Regions from separate parts of the Leuconostoc sp. LN180020 genome, predicted to be linked through region 1. Evidence: predicted binding sites of a transcription regulator. Region 1 holds the regulator's gene; the other holds the start of a gene.
What was found. Region 1 encodes Rex, which represses fermentation and respiration genes when NADH is low (regulators of the CRP and FNR family bind a similar motif). Its sites were predicted from a motif close to TTGTGAANTANTTCACAA; they were not measured.
Positions count from the first base shown of each region.

Region 2: a site for Rex is predicted at 5,151-5,168, ahead of FAZ25_RS02595 ((S)-acetoin forming diacetyl reductase). Genes of this name have one in related genera too.

Region 1 covers NZ_CP039736.1:848,452-856,290, reverse strand. Annotated here, with positions in the region: gene FAZ25_RS04555 (nitroreductase family protein) at 1-623, opposite strand, end outside; gene FAZ25_RS04550 (aromatic acid exporter family protein) at 748-1,230, shown strand; gene FAZ25_RS04545 (HAD-IIB family hydrolase) at 1,279-2,097, opposite strand; gene FAZ25_RS04540 (peptidoglycan bridge formation glycyltransferase FemA/FemB family protein) at 2,287-3,324, opposite strand; gene FAZ25_RS04535 (redox-sensing transcriptional repressor Rex) at 3,330-3,980, opposite strand; gene tsaD (tRNA (adenosine(37)-N6)-threonylcarbamoyltransferase complex transferase subunit TsaD) at 4,135-5,151, opposite strand; gene rimI (ribosomal protein S18-alanine N-acetyltransferase) at 5,154-5,564, opposite strand; gene rimI (ribosomal protein S18-alanine N-acetyltransferase) at 5,539-6,096, opposite strand; gene tsaB (tRNA (adenosine(37)-N6)-threonylcarbamoyltransferase complex dimerization subunit type 1 TsaB) at 6,080-6,790, opposite strand; gene FAZ25_RS04510 (anti sigma factor C-terminal domain-containing protein) at 6,871-7,839, opposite strand, start outside.
Region 2 covers NZ_CP039736.1:505,553-513,391, reverse strand. Annotated here, with positions in the region: gene FAZ25_RS02625 (DsrE family protein) at 479-811, shown strand; gene FAZ25_RS02620 (MFS transporter) at 914-2,083, opposite strand; gene FAZ25_RS02615 (NUDIX domain-containing protein) at 2,152-2,892, opposite strand; THF riboswitch at 3,052-3,158, shown strand; gene FAZ25_RS02610 (folate family ECF transporter S component) at 3,199-3,777, shown strand; gene FAZ25_RS02605 (DUF805 domain-containing protein) at 3,870-4,361, shown strand; gene FAZ25_RS02600 (hypothetical protein) at 4,394-5,074, opposite strand; gene FAZ25_RS02595 ((S)-acetoin forming diacetyl reductase) at 5,222-5,992, shown strand; gene FAZ25_RS02590 (sugar-binding transcriptional regulator) at 6,060-7,001, opposite strand; gene FAZ25_RS02585 (NADP-dependent malic enzyme) at 7,259-7,839, shown strand, end outside.

The sequences.
Region 1 (7,839 bases):
TAATAGGCCTTCATTGTGTTGTCATAAGCCATAACTGTTTTTTCTAAAGTGGTTTGATCATAACCGTCTTTCATAAGTACACCTGACAGAGGAAGCTTTGGTTTAATGCCAGGTTCTTGATCTGGATAGCCTAAGGAAAATCCCATAACAGCCTTAACAAATTTTGGTAATTTCAAGCGCGCTTCGTATAATTCAAAAGACCCCAACGCTCCGGCCATGGTCACGCTTCCCAAACCTAGTGATTCAGCAGCAACTTGAGCACGTCCTAAGGCAATACCAGCTGAAACAATTGCCCCCTCCAACATAGGGTAACTGGCTAACCGTTCTTCTGCCAGTTGACGCACCTCTGGCGTCAAGCCAATTAAGTCCTTATTAAAATCAATTGCCACAACAAAATAGCGCGCAGCACTTTCAATATATTTCATGCCAACCTGCGCTGTAATTTCTGCTTTGAATGCTTGATCGGTAATTTCAATAAAAGTCACTGGTTGAAAGTTATTGATATTTGGTCCAGCAATAGCCGCACTGAAAATCGTTTCAACGATATCATCTGATATAGGCTTATCGGTATAGGCACGAATAGATTTATGATTCTTGAGTAAATCAATTACAGGATTTGTCATCGTTTTTATATAATTATGTATACACGCTCGAGCGCGAACATAATCATTATTCCTCCATTATTATAATAAATAGATTTTACCATGTTTTTATGATAAGATAATAAGAATATTAGTGGAGGCGACTATGCAATTCGGAAAATTCCGTATCGGGTTACGCACACTAAAGACAGCAATGGCCGTTATGCTCATTATTACCGCCTTCTATTTCTTCAAGCGCCCACCATTTGTTGCCGCATTGGCATCAGTATTTGCGCTAAGAGAAAGTTGGGATAAAACATTAAGCTTTGCTAAGATCCGTCTCATTTCAAACATGGTCGGCGGGTTACTAGCCTTAGTCTATTTTATGGTTCATACGTCTACGTCTCATGCAGTATGGGTGTCAATGATTTTCTTACCTTTTTTAGTTGTTGTAGCCATTGTTTTCTTAGACGGTTTTAACTATAATAGCGGTGTCATTGGTGCACTAGCGGCACTATTAATGATTTCACTAAACATTCCAAGTGGGGCAACTGTGCTTTATGTCATTGATCGTATTGCTGATACATTTATTGGTGTCTTTGTAGCCATTGCTGTTAATCGATTTGCGTCCCCCGATCCAAAAAAATAAGGCTTGACGCCTTATTTTTTTTGCTAACCATTAACTTTTTTTGACTAATTATATACCTAGAAAATGTTCTATTGTTTCCAATACGCCATCATTGACATTGGTATTTAAAGCCTTGTTTTGAACTGCGGTTAGCATGAATGAATTGGCATTTGGCATGACAAAACTATTAGGATACTTTTGAAGCATCTCTAGATCGTTCCCATTATCACCAAAAGTCATTACTTCACTGTCTAACACATCATAATAATCCTGCAACACCTGCAAACCGGCAGCCTTATCTACACCTTTACCCAACACATCCACCGAACCAAATCCCGAACCGGTTGCATGAAGTTCACTACCAAATATTTCTCGTAATTCAGCAACATGTTGTTGCACTTCATCATTCGGCCAAACAAACGTAATTTCTAAAATATGGTCATCAACCTCCATAAGCTTTTCAACTTGTTTAACATTAGGATAAAATTGAAATACCATCTCAGCTACTGGCCCCGTAGCATGATTAGAAACATATGTTGCCCGATCACCAGTCATAATAATAATATTTTCCGCTGATTCTGGGTTTTTAGCATTCCAAGCAATCACTTTTGATAGCTGTGCTGGTGATAAATGCACAGCGTATAGCTGTTCTTGACTCGTCGCGACCATAGCCCCATTTGAACCAACAAAGTCAATTTCGTAACCTTTACCAATTGTTGGTTCAAATAGTTCTTGTAAGTTTTTAACTTGTCGCCCAGAAGCCGCGACAAAACGCATGTCGCGCGCTTTCATATTATCCAAAATACGCTCAAAACGACCTTGGCTATATTCGTCATTAGCTGTTAAAAACGTGCCATCCATATCAGAGGCAATCATCCTAATGTTCACTGGTCTCCCACCTTTTAAAAAATGTTAATGCGTAATCTATTACGCCATATTAAACTTGTTAATGAATAAAAATCTATGCGAAGCCAAACAAAATTGTATCAGAAAGTAGTGATACAGTATTGTTCAATTTAACATAGATAACTCATTAATTATAACATATTAATTTTAAAAACCGCCTTTTGGCGGTTTTTAACTAAATTGCTCAAGATACATCTGATATGCACTATCATCAAGAACCCAATCAAGCTCACCAATATATTCAGCATGCGGATCATGATAGGCAAAGCCATGTTTAAATTTATATAGCCCATCTGTTGGCACAAAGTCCCCCACACCACCAAAATCGTAGGCTACTTTACCCAGGGCCAAGCCCCATTGTAACATATGCCACTGCACTGCATAAGGCCCATAATGCTTGGCATAACGACGATCAGATCCAGCATACATATACCAAATTTCGTCCCCATAACTAAAGCCAATGCCACTAGCAACAACATGGCCCTCAAAGTGAGCTAAGAATACCTTAAATAGTCCTGTCCCTTGCCATAGTTTTTGCATACGCAAGAAATAATCAATTGGACGATGTGTAATACTTTGAGCTGTAGCCATCATCACATAGGTCTCAAAGAATGCCCGGACATCGGCTTCGCTATCACCAGAAGTTACTGTCACACCATCCTTGGCTGCACGTCTAATTTGATTACGATAATCACGCTTAAAATGCAACATCAAGTCATCTTCATTGGTAATTGGTTTAGCGCCTTCACCACGACCATCGTAATATAAGACAACGTTCTTTCGTGGTTGTATATTGCCATGCATGTGCGTAATATCGCGATTACGAGTGACAAAACCTGCGTTTTGATAAGCTGTATTACGTGCTGGTGTGTAAGGCACTTCAGGGTCCATCCGAATTAAAAATACATTATCTGGTAAAGCTGTCAAAGCTTCTTCAATCATAGACTTTATCAAATCAATATCGTCGATGTCCGCAATCGGCCCGCGACCAGCATAGCCTAGTAACTTGCCAGTAACAGCTTCAACCGTTAAGACTGACAAAACTGCATCAATACGGCCATTAGTCTCATGGTAAACGTAGACATGACCCCAATTAGATTTTAATTCACCCCAAAGCGGATCCTGTGTTACCTGCCCTCTTGGATCACGACGAACAAATTCTTGGTAGGCGGTAACTTTCTCTGCATCATTTAAATCTAAAATAGCCATCTGAATTATAACCCTGTCGTAATTGAACCATAGTTATCAATAAAATAAACCAATGTTTGCAATTCATTTGTTAAATCAACGTTCTGCACACGCACATTATTTGGTACAGTCACACGCAGTGGTGTAAAGTTCAAAATACCTTTAATCCCTGCTTCAACAAGCTTATCAGTAATCTCTTGTGCGACACCTTGTGGAACAGTTAAAATAGCAATATTAATGCGCTGTGCTGTAATCTGTTCTGTCAACTCACTCATGGCATAGATAGGCACACCAGCCATAATCGTTCCAGCTCGAGTTTCATCAACGTCAAAGGCAGCGGAAATACGCATATTTGAAGATTGATGGAAGTTAAAGTTTAGGAGCGCTTGTCCAAGATTACCAGCGCCAATCAAAGCAACATTAATTAAGCTGTCTTGATCTAAAACATTAGCAAAAAAATCTAATAGTGCTTTCACATCATAACCATAACCACGCTTACCAAGTGCACCAAAATAAGAAAAATCACGACGTATTGTTGCCGCATCAAATTTAATAGCATCACTAAGTTCTGCTGATGAAATGCGATCAGTCCCCGCATCGTGTAAAAATGTTAAGTAACGGAAGTATATCGGCAATCTTTTTGCCGTAGCACGTGGAATTTTTGGTTGTTGAGTCATAATTTCTCCAATTCATTTAAGTCACCATCTGAACGTGGTCACTTTCTATTTAATATTAAAGCACACTCTATGTTCACCTTGTGAACTTTTGCATAACTATTATATCACATAAATAGGCTTTTCAAAAAAAGATAGTGATTCATTCACAAAGTGACTATTTATTTAATAATTCAAAATCTAAGCCAGGGTTAGTATTAAGATCTAATCCAGCAAAAATATGTTGTTTAAAGTTCCAATAACCAGCAGCACCTATCATCGCCGCATTATCGCCTGTGTATTCTCGTGGCACTGGAATAAAGGTCGTCTTGGGGAATTGTGATAATAATACGTCTAACTCATCACGTAGCTGCCCATTGGCCGCTACACCACCGGCCAAAACAAAACTTTTAACGTCATAATCCTTCAAGGCTTTTCTGGTACGACCAATCAATGCATCAACGACAGCATTTTGAAAACTTGTCGCCAAATTGTTATGATCGATTGTTTCACCCTTTTGTTCAGCATGATGAACATAGTTAATAACTGCACTTTTTAAGCCAGAAAAACTAAAATCATAGTTATCTTCATGTGCCATAGCAGTTGGAAATTTAATGGTTGCTTGTCCCCTATGCGCCATTTCGTCAATTGTTTTACCTGCTGGATAAGGGAGTTTGAGTAATCGACCAACTTTATCAAAACTTTCACCTGCCGCATCATCACGAGTCTCACCTAAGACAGCGAAATTATTTTCTGATGTCATTAATACTAGCTCAGTATGGCCACCGGAAACCATCAATGCTAACGCTGGATAAATAATTGGGACATTGAAATTAGCAGCGGCAATATGACCCGCCAAGTGATTAACCGGTATGATTGGCAAATCATGTGCCAGAGCGAAAGTTTTGGCTCCCATCAGCCCAACTAGTAACGAGCCAACCAATCCTGGGCCATAAGTCACAGCTACACCATCTAAATCTTCAGGCCTAACTTGTGCTGCATCTAGTGCATCATCTAAGACACGCGTAATCCATTCAATATGATGGCGACTAGCAACTTCTGGCACAATCCCACCGAAGCGTTGATGGGAATTAATTTGTGTAGCTACCGCATTACTAAGTACAATATGACCATCTTCAACAATCGCTACACTAGTTTCGTCGGCACTTGATTCAAAAGCTATAATTTTTGTCACGGTTAGATGTTCCTTTCCATCATGATTGCTGCATGGCCGTTTTTATAATATTTTTCACGGCGAAAATAAGCCTGAAAACCATTTTTTTCGTATAATTGAATGGCTGAAATATTGGTTTCATCAACTTCTAATAGAAATCGTTTGACCTTTGGCTGCTTAAGGACTTGATTTAACAACTGCTGTGCTATACCTCGCCGTTGATAATCAGGATGAACGGCCAAACTGCCAATTTCGATTTCATCAATTATCTGCGTCACACCAATAAATCCAGCATTTGCAATAAAATACCTGCTTCGCGGGCTAGATAATTCATGCTCAAAAACAGCCATCGGCCAAGGCGACGGCACAAATGCTGCTTCGGCAATATTAAAAATCAACCGTGCATCTTCAGTTTTGGCTTGTCTTATTATCAATCTCTCTTACCATCGAAATCGCATCTTCATGATCACCTAAATAGTAGCCTTTTTTAATCCCAACATTTTTAAATCCTAGTCGTTGATATAGGGCTATTGCTCTAACATTTGATGATCTAGCCTCCAAGGATACTGTGTGTATACCAATATTTTTAGAGAAGTTAGCGATATCTTCAATCAGCAAGCGTCCTAACCCATTGCCTTGCCAGACCGGTACGACGGCAATATTTGTAATATGCATGTCATATATTTCACGCTGATAAGCCGCACCAGCAAAACCGATGACCTGGTTATGACGCTCAATAACTAAATACAGTCGGATATGTGGTCGTGATAGTTCACTTAAAAAATCTCTCAATAACCAAGGCGCCTGACCAGCATAAACAGCTTCCTCAATGTTCACCAGCGTATCAATATCTTCAACAGTTGCACGCCGTATCAAAAAACTATAACCCTGACTGTCAATAGCACGCTTTTGATATTGTGGGATTGTTAAAGGTAATTTACCTTGACGATTAAACTTCAAAAACATAATTTTCAGGCTTATCCTCATTTGGGTGGGCAGCTAACCAATTTAATTCTGCTTGCGTGCGACGCAAATAATTTGGATTAAAATCCGCTACCCTCTTAGCTGGTAATGTCCTGTTTCCAAGCGACACAATACCCTGCCCATCTGGCAAACTCTCAGTAGGTGACAAAATTTGCGCTCGAGAAGCAAAGTGTTCAACAATTGCTGTGCCAAACACATCAGTATCACCAATAAAAAGCAATGGTTCTGGTCGAGACGCCAACCAATCAAATAAACTTTTTACTGGCCGGTGCGCATCCGGCAATACATTATTTCCCATCGCGTACACCCCAGTAAACACGTTGTCATTACGTGCGTTGAATAATGGGATGGTTAGCCCATCAAATGTTTGTTGTTCAGCCAAAATAGCTAAGCTAGATACCCCAATTAACTCACACTTAATTGTATCGGCTAATACTTTAGCTACAGTAACGCCAATACGTAATCCTGTAAAAGAACCAGGCCCTTGTGCAACAATGATTCGATCAATTGTCGATAATGTCCAACCCTGTTCTGCAATTGTTTGCTGAATCGCTGGTAGTAGCTGAATAGAATGGTTACGTGCTTCGTTGGTTGAAAAAACACGAATAACCTGATTATCTTGCGCCAAACTCACGGTTAGTGGTTGGTTACTTGTATCAAATGCTAAAATCTTCATAATCTATATTCTACCACAAAAAAACCGCCAAACGACGGTCTTGAACTGTTATACTGATTTCAAACAAATACAATCACCATTTATTTAATTGGCGACTGGTATGGCATGATAGGTGTGGTTATACCGACATTACTTGCATAAGTATAAGGTAATTGGTCTAACTTCGCAAGATTTTCTGTACGTCCAGTGACGATAACCCCAGCAAACTCAGCCGTTTTAAGCGATGGTACAAGTTGCTTTTCCGCATCTTTAGCAATATCAATATGATCAACATCTTTTCTGTTAATTTGACTTTTTAAAGCCTTCTTCAGACCTTGATAATCATTATATTTCGTTTTATCAGGTAGCCCAGCAAATTGATCGTTCAATTTCCCGCTGCCGTCATCTTTTGCATTCAAACCAACATAACAACCAACATGACTTGACGTATCAAGTGCAGCAGAATGGAAACCAAGCCAATAATAGTTGATCATAATATTGTGTGGCATCATCTTTAAAATATCTTCGTATCTGTATCGCTTATCAAACGTGATAGCCACTTCGCCTAGTGTGTTGGGTAATGCTTGTAGGGTTTTCGCTTCATGTGTCGGTGTAATCGGTGACATCAACTTGTCTTTGTTCTTTTGGCTACTATACCAATTTGGGTAGGCCCGATTGAAAAATATCGGTTCTTTTTGCCCTGTTTTAGGGTTTGCTGCCATAATGTTAATGTTTTTAATGGTATCGTTCTTATAGATATTAGAGGATGTTTCACTGCTACTCTCTGGTCCACTCAGATTGAGTATCACTTTTTTTTCAGGATAAGCAACGCGATAACCATCAATATTCTTTTGACGATCACTAGATAATGTTGCACGCGTCATTGCCGTAAGCCTATAACGTTGCGATGTTGACCTAATATTTGGTGAATAAATAAGATCAGCAATATTAAATTGATTAATCTGCTTTTCAGCTTGAACGTCCATCTGTTTTCCTAAAATAATGGTTGTTGCCATAACCGCAACAAAACCAATAGTTACTGTAACGATGCTTGAAATAACTGCTGTTAT
Region 2 (7,839 bases), 340 kb from region 1:
TATGCTTTTAACGTGATTCAATGCACGTATTATGGATTATTATCATTTTGCCTTAAATAGTTAGCCATTGTGTCTAGCGCTTTAGCTATTAGTGATAGCAAAACAAGAGATTCGGCAACTTGATTTGATTCTATACGAGCGATAGTTACTCTTAAGAATTTAATCGTAAATACAACAGCCATTCGATAGTTGAGAGCACAGTATCTGAAAAATGAAAACCACAAGACGTTATTAATGACACTAGTAGAAGTTGATTATATCAGTTCTTTGTTGGAAGGACCAATATTTATAATTAATAAGTCAAATAAAAACTTTCACCCAGTTGCTAAAAGCAGGCTAGAAAGTATTGTGTTGTGAGATTAGTACCTCTGAAAAGGCATTTCATATGACAGAACATCGACAACCAAAGCACATACTTGTATTAAACAATTTTCGTGGATAAGTGCTATACTGCTTTAAAAAGGCGTAGGAAAATAAAATGAACGTGATCGTGCATATCGATGAAACAAACAAGTGGCCAACCGTATTATCTAATCTGTCACACTTATATGAACATTGGCAGCAAAGTCATGATGACGGGATAATTGAATTGTTGGTTAATGGTGAGGCGGTTACGCAGGTACGCCAAGACGCCGACATCAATTTAACTGACTTATATCGACGAGGCATCGATGTTGCGGTTTGCAACAATTCGTTACAGCAACGACAAATACTACCAAAACAATTACAAGCCGAGAGTCGTATCGTACCATCTGGCGTTGTAGAGTTGGTGAACAAACAACATCAAGGCTTTGCCTACATTAAGCCATAGCACAGTCGCATGACATTAAAAAAAGATCATCAACTATTATGATGTTGACGATCTTTTTTAATTGCGACCTCTTTATTATGGGCATGAGTCTGCAAGTGGTTATCAGTTGTCGAAATTGTCGACTCTAGTTTTGATACCGAAAGCCATAATGATAATGGCAATTAACAATAAGCCTACGAATAGACTAAAGACGCCACCAATACCTACTTTAATATCAAGTAACCAGCCGACTAAGAATGGGCCAATCACGGCACCCAAGCGGCCAACTGCTTGAGCTGAACCCATTGCAGTACCGCGAATAGCGTGTGGGAAGAGGCTAGGTGTTAAGGCGATAAGGATGCCCCAAGCACCTAAATCAAAGAATGATAATGCCGCGCCGGCAATTAAAATAATGGTAACATTATTGGCCAATCCAAATATCAGGCTAGCTAAAATTGTTCCCATAAGATAGCCGATGAGTAGTTTTTTGGGGTTCATTTTAGCCAGTAAATGCGCTGCTAAATAATAGCCGGGTAGCTGTGCGATACTCATAGCAAGTGTGTAGCCTAGCGAATGGACAATTGAAAAACCACGTAAAACAAGCACGCTAGGTAACCATAGGAAAATACCATAATAGGTCAACATCACAATGAACCAAACCAAACTTAGCATAATTAAAGGCCACTTGTGTTTTGGGGAGAAGAGTTGTCGGAAAGAAGCAGTATTTTGCTTATGGGTAATCGCATCATCGGGCAAATGTTTTCGTAAGACGAAAACGTACAACGCCAATACTGCTGTAAGTAGTGCAGCAATTCGCCAACCAAAGTGTGGGATGACAAAGAAAGCAATTAGGGATGCTAAAATCCAGCCATAAGCCCAAAAACTATCACTCAGCACGAGCATTTGTGAGCGTTTTGTGCCAGTATAGCGGTCGGCAATTAGTGCTGCAGCTACAGGCAATTCACCGCCGAGACCTATACCAGTAATAAAACGAATCGCCATGAACCAAGTGACATTTGGTGCAAAAACGAGCGCCAAATTACTAAGCGAAAACAAAATAAGTGTCCCCATTAGTATTTTCTTACGACCAAATCGATCAGACAGTTTACCGCAAAGTAATGCCCCAATCAACATGCCAAATGAAGTCATTGCACCGACTAAGCCGAGTTGCGTTTCATTTAATGTCCATTCTGTTTTGATGAGTGGCATCATAAATGACAGTATAGCGACGTCCAGAGCATCAATCATCCAAGCTGTGCCAACGATAAGTAGCAGACGTTTAGATTTGTCCATGACAAAATCTCTCCTTCCAATGCTAATAAAAGTTAATTTTACTTTTATTGGTTAAGGAGAACTATACACTATAATAAATCAATAAGCAACTGATATTTTTTTGCTGGCCGACCAGGCTTATTTTGACTACTTGAACCTACCGGAATCAAAATATGTTGATGGTTTCTAAGAAAGTTTGAGTTATCAGGCTCTTTTTTGCCAAAAATTTCAAAGACTTGTCGGGCTTGTTTTAAAGTGAATGCGGGTCCAAGTGTTAACAAGATAGTTGGTTGGTAATCCAGTTTGTTCACAATTCGTTGCGTAGCAACAGTGAGTATCCAGTTATGATCGAACGCGAGTCGGTGTTGCGGGTCGTTGTGTGTGATATAGTCATCAGCTAACAGCGTACGAAATAACAGCTCGCGATACTTAAACTGAAATAAACCAGATTTGTGTTTTTTTAATGTGAACCATTGGGCGTCTGTTGCTCCTGGGCCAGGTGTTAGCAGAGGCTCGACTGGTAGAAAAGTCATATAACTTAACGATAGCGCACGTTCACCAGGTGATCGGTCTGGCTCAGTGAATGTTGCGAGTTGCTCAGCGTGAATATTGGGTAAATCCAGCCCTAGCTTTTCTCTAACTAAGCGTAATGTGGCCTCATGAGCGCTCTCATCTACGCGCAGCCAGGTTTCTGGCAGAGCCCAAAAATTTTGGAACGGCGTATCTGCACGTTTGATGAGCAATAGCTTAACGGCTTGGTTGACAGCATCATAACACCAAATGACATTGGTAATTGTAATACGTGGTTTTTCTATAGCATTGTTTGTCATGGTTACCGCCTTTGATATGTAACTTTTGGTAGTGTAGCTTATCTCAATATTTTAACATTTTGTGTGTTGCAAATAGTTGGTTTGCGTGAAATGGAAACTAATTATTTCTATTGTTCGGATTAAAAAGTGCTACAATAAACGAGTCCAAGAGACAAATAAAACGGGGTAGATAGTTGTGCGTTAAGTGTGAAGGAAACGGAATGTGGGCCTTCAACGAAATGTTTTCGATATTGAAAACGTGCGATGCAACTGTCACATTCACCAAAATATATTTGCGGTGAACACTCCAATAGGAGGTTCAGAACAATGTTTGTTCAAAAAGTATCAGGGATTACCAATAAGTGGGTCCTGCCGAAGTTAGATAGTCGTCAACTAGTCGTCTTAGCATTACTGATGGGATTAGATTTAGTCTTGGGTAAGCTGACGATTGGTACGAATGTTATTAAAGTGGGCGTTGTGTTTATTGCCATATCCCTTATCGCCAAATGGTATGGGCCTTTGTGGACGATGTTGATTGCGTTGGTATTAGATGTCGTTAATATTACAATTGTTAACCCCACGGGTGTCTTTTTTATCGGATTTACGGTATCAGCCGTCTTTAGTGCGTTAGTTTATGCATTAGGTTATTATCAACAAGATTATGTTGGTTGGCTGCGTATTATCCTAGTTGTCGGGGTAATAACCCTTGTTGTTAACATCTTTTTAAATACAGTGTGGCTGTTTATCATGTATTCCCATGTGCATAATATGACTACTTTTATGACTCTGTTAGGGCCAAGGTTTGTCAAATCCGTCATTGTTTTCCCAATTCAGGTTTTGATTACTTACGCTGTTCTTAATAATGGGGCTGTAAAACAAGCAACAAAAAAGATATTTATGTCATAATATTGGAAACGGCTGTCGCCGTTTTTTTATTGTTATCAAAATAAACCAATGGTAGAATGGACAAAACGAATTGAGTTTTATGGGGGATTAATATGACAGCTTGGGCAGCATTAGTCGATTTTTTTAAAAGATACGCCACATTTCGGGGGACCAGTTCACAGCGTGCTTTTAATTGGGTGACATGGTTTTGGGGTGTAATCTATTTATGCTTAATGTGTGTTGTTGTTATGGTTGCAGGATTAGGTACTTTCTTTGGCAAGCGGGGTAATGTGGCAACCGAGAGCTCACCGTTAATGGGTACGGTGTCATTTTTAATTGTTGTCTCCGCAATCATTGCAGTGATTGTCTTCATACCCAATATAGCGTTATACACACGTCGTCTGCATGATGCTGGGTTTTCTGGTTGGTGGCAGCTGATACCAATGGGATGCTATGTTGCTTTCGCTGCCTTAGTTATTATCTTTCATGTTGATAAGGCGAGTTCGAGTTATAATTTAATCAGGTGGATTCCTGTAAGTGTCAGTATTATTTTTTCGTTATGGCTCACCTTTGCTAAAACAAAATTTAATAGCCCATATATTTAAAAAAGTGCTTGGTTTTATACCCAAGCACTTTTTTAATTGCCTCGAACATCGCCATGAACCAGGTGTTTAAAAATATATTTATCAGCCCAGGCAATATTACGACCTTGGAAAAGAAACGAGACAATTGTGCCAATACCAAGGGCAACAAACTGGTGTGTAAATAAAAATGTGATTAAGGAAATAGCAATAGCTACTATGAAATTGCTCATCTGTGCTTTTGAAGCATTGCCGTGAAAGTAATCAAAACGTAGAATGTTTGTCAAATCGTCAAGGGGATGCAAAACCCAGTTCACACGTTGATAAATTGAGATGGCAACACCTATATTCCAAATAGCAAAGAAATCAATCGGCAAACGTAACCACCATGGCAAGGTATGTATCCCTAAATTAATAAATAGTGAAGAAAACAAGCCAACCAAAAAACTAAATGATAGGCCAAAAGCCACATTTCCCAGTAGTCTAGGCCAATTGAAATTCATGGCTAGAAACATATTGAGAAAAGCAACTGCTATGGCAAAAAGAGCTAGAAAAATTCCGATTTGCCAGCCAGTTAGATTTGCTAAGTTAGCAGCACCAGCAGTCCAAGGGGCAGATCCCATATCGGATGCAACACTTAAACCATTACCGAAGGAATTAATGACGAGGGACACAATAAAAAAACTGATTTTTTGTTTTAATCCCAGTTGATAAAATTGACCATCAATGTAATACATATATGTCTCCCGTAAATACTAATAGTTTTATTTTATACCAATGGCAGTTAGCAAGGGTAAAATTGTTTAACGATTTATGTTTACTTTTTCACAAAACGGCGTATATTGTTAAGTGTAGATATAAAAAAATAAGGAAGATATGTGATTATGACAAAAGTAGCATTAGTAACAGGCGCTGGACAAGGCATAGGACAAGCAATTGCAGAACGATTGGCAAATGATGGTTTTAAGTTGGCACTTGTTGGTCGTCATTTAGATAAAGTGCAAAAGGTAGCAAGCGAGATTAATCAACAAGGTGGCGAAGCTATTGCGATTAAAGCTGATGTCGCAAAGCGTGATGAGGTTTTTGCAGCTGTTAAGGCAACAAAAGCAAAGTTTGGTGATTTCTCCGTTATCATCAACAATGCTGGTGTAGCACCAACAACCCCTATCATGGCGGTTACGGAGGACGATATGAACTGGACATGGGGAATTAACGTCAACGGTGTCGTTTGGGGCACACAAGCTGCTACCGAGGCCTTTAAAGCATTAGGACATGGCGGTAAAATTATTAATGCCACATCACAAGCAGGTGTTGAAGGCAATCCTAATCTAACGGTTTATGGTTCAACTAAATTTGCTATTCGTGGCATTACGCAAACAACAGCTAAAGAACTAGCAGAGTTTGGTATTACCGTTAATGCTTTTGCACCGGGTATTGTCAAGACGCCTATGATGTGGGATATTGCTCATGAAGTTGGGCAAAATGCGGGTAAAGATGATGAATGGGGCATGGCGCAATTCTCTAATGGTATCGCATTGGGCCGTCTGAGTGAAGCCAAAGATGTGGCTAATGTTGTTAGTTTCCTAGCAGGGGATGATTCAAACTATATCACTGGTCAAACGATTATCGTTGATGGTGGTATGGTATTTCATTAATAATTAAATAACTTGAATAAAAAAGCAGTTAAATGACATTGATCATTTAACTGCTTTTTTATTGTCATTACAAACTTTCTTCGTTGAGAATACGATAAGCCATAGCTTCAGTGAGAATCATATCTGTTATAAGTTTGCCGCGAAGTGCTCCGACAACGGGTCGAGATTTTGATTTACCACGCACCAAACAGATACGTCTTGGCACTTTCATAATTTGATTAACGGGTAGGCCAACAATTTTATCATCATCTTGATTCAAAAAATGGCCATGAATATCGTATGGGCGACCGTAAATCATCCCAGCAATATCACGGAAATTGATAGTTGGGAAAATGCCATTTAGATTGTTGCACCAAATTGGAATAGATTCCAGTGAGCGCAACGTACCCAAGCCGGTAATTAACGCATCCATATTATTTGCTACAGCCAGTGTATTTTGCAGGGAAGGTTCAGAATATAGTCCCTGTCTAACGATGTCATTCAAAATATATAGTGGTGCTGGTAAAGTCAAAAATTCACCCGAAACTTTTTTAGCCGCACGTTCAACCATACGTATTGAGCCTGCAGTTGAGTTATATTTCATATTTTCACCTAAAAATTGTGTGAATTTAACCCGTTCTAAAGGCGTACTTTTGAGGCTATCAATCATACTATATATCGTTTCACCCCAAGTTAGGCCAATCACTTTATTATTATCTTTGAGTAATTTGTCAACTAAGTTCGCCGCATAATTTGATAAATGTTCTGACGTCGTAATGTTATTGATATCGTCTTGCACAACATAGAAGCTAATATCAGCATACTTGTCTTGTAAAATGTGCTCAAGTTGTGCATTACGATGAGAATTAGCGGTTATTTCAATTTTTACAATGCCTTCTTTTACAGCTTCGTTAAGATATTTATTTACTAAGTAACGACTAATATGATATTTTTTTGAGATGTCGCCAAAGGGTCGTTTGTTCAAATAATAGTCTTCAGCAATTTGAGATAGTAATTCATGTGAACTCATATTTTGGTCCTCTGCTGCTATTGTACTAAATTTTTAATATTGAAACAAACTGTTTAAAAAATACGATTCATTTTAAAAAATTAAATTCAAAAATATTCATTCGTTTTAAATATTTAAAAAATCGTCTATTTATAAAAAAATATTTAAAAAATATCAATAAAAATCGTTGACAGTACCATAGCCTCTTACTAGAATAGGGGTTGTTAATTAATGTACATGTACAAAACACATGCTACAAAAAGAAAAGAGGCGTAGCTATGGTAAATATGGCAGAAGTTTTATCGATTCATGAAGCACACACAGGTGTATTGGATATTGAATCTAAGTTTGATATTACGACACCGTCTGAGTTGAGTGAAGCGTACACACCAGGGGTAGCTGGACTAGCAAAACTCATTGCTGCCGATGAGTCACAGAAGAAAGCTTATACAATGAGCGGAAAACTAATTCCTGTGATTACTGATGGGTCAGCCGTTTTAGGGCTTGGTAATATTGGTCCCGCAGCAGGATTACCTATTGTTGAAGGAAAGGCTTTAATTTATAAAAACTTTGCGGATGTTAATGCCATCCCAATGGCTTTAAATCAAGTGAGTGTGGATGAATTTGTTAATTCGGTTAAAGCAATGGCCCCGTCATTTGCTGGGATACATTTAGAAGACATTGCAGCACCACGAGTATTTGAAATTGAACGCCGATTGAGTGAAGAACTTAACATACCGGTATATCACGATGATCAAACAGGAACAGCAATTGTTGTACTGGCAGGATTGATTAATGCCGCCAAGGTTGTTCATAAAAAATTATCAGAACTCAAAGTAATTATTAATGGCGTTGGTGC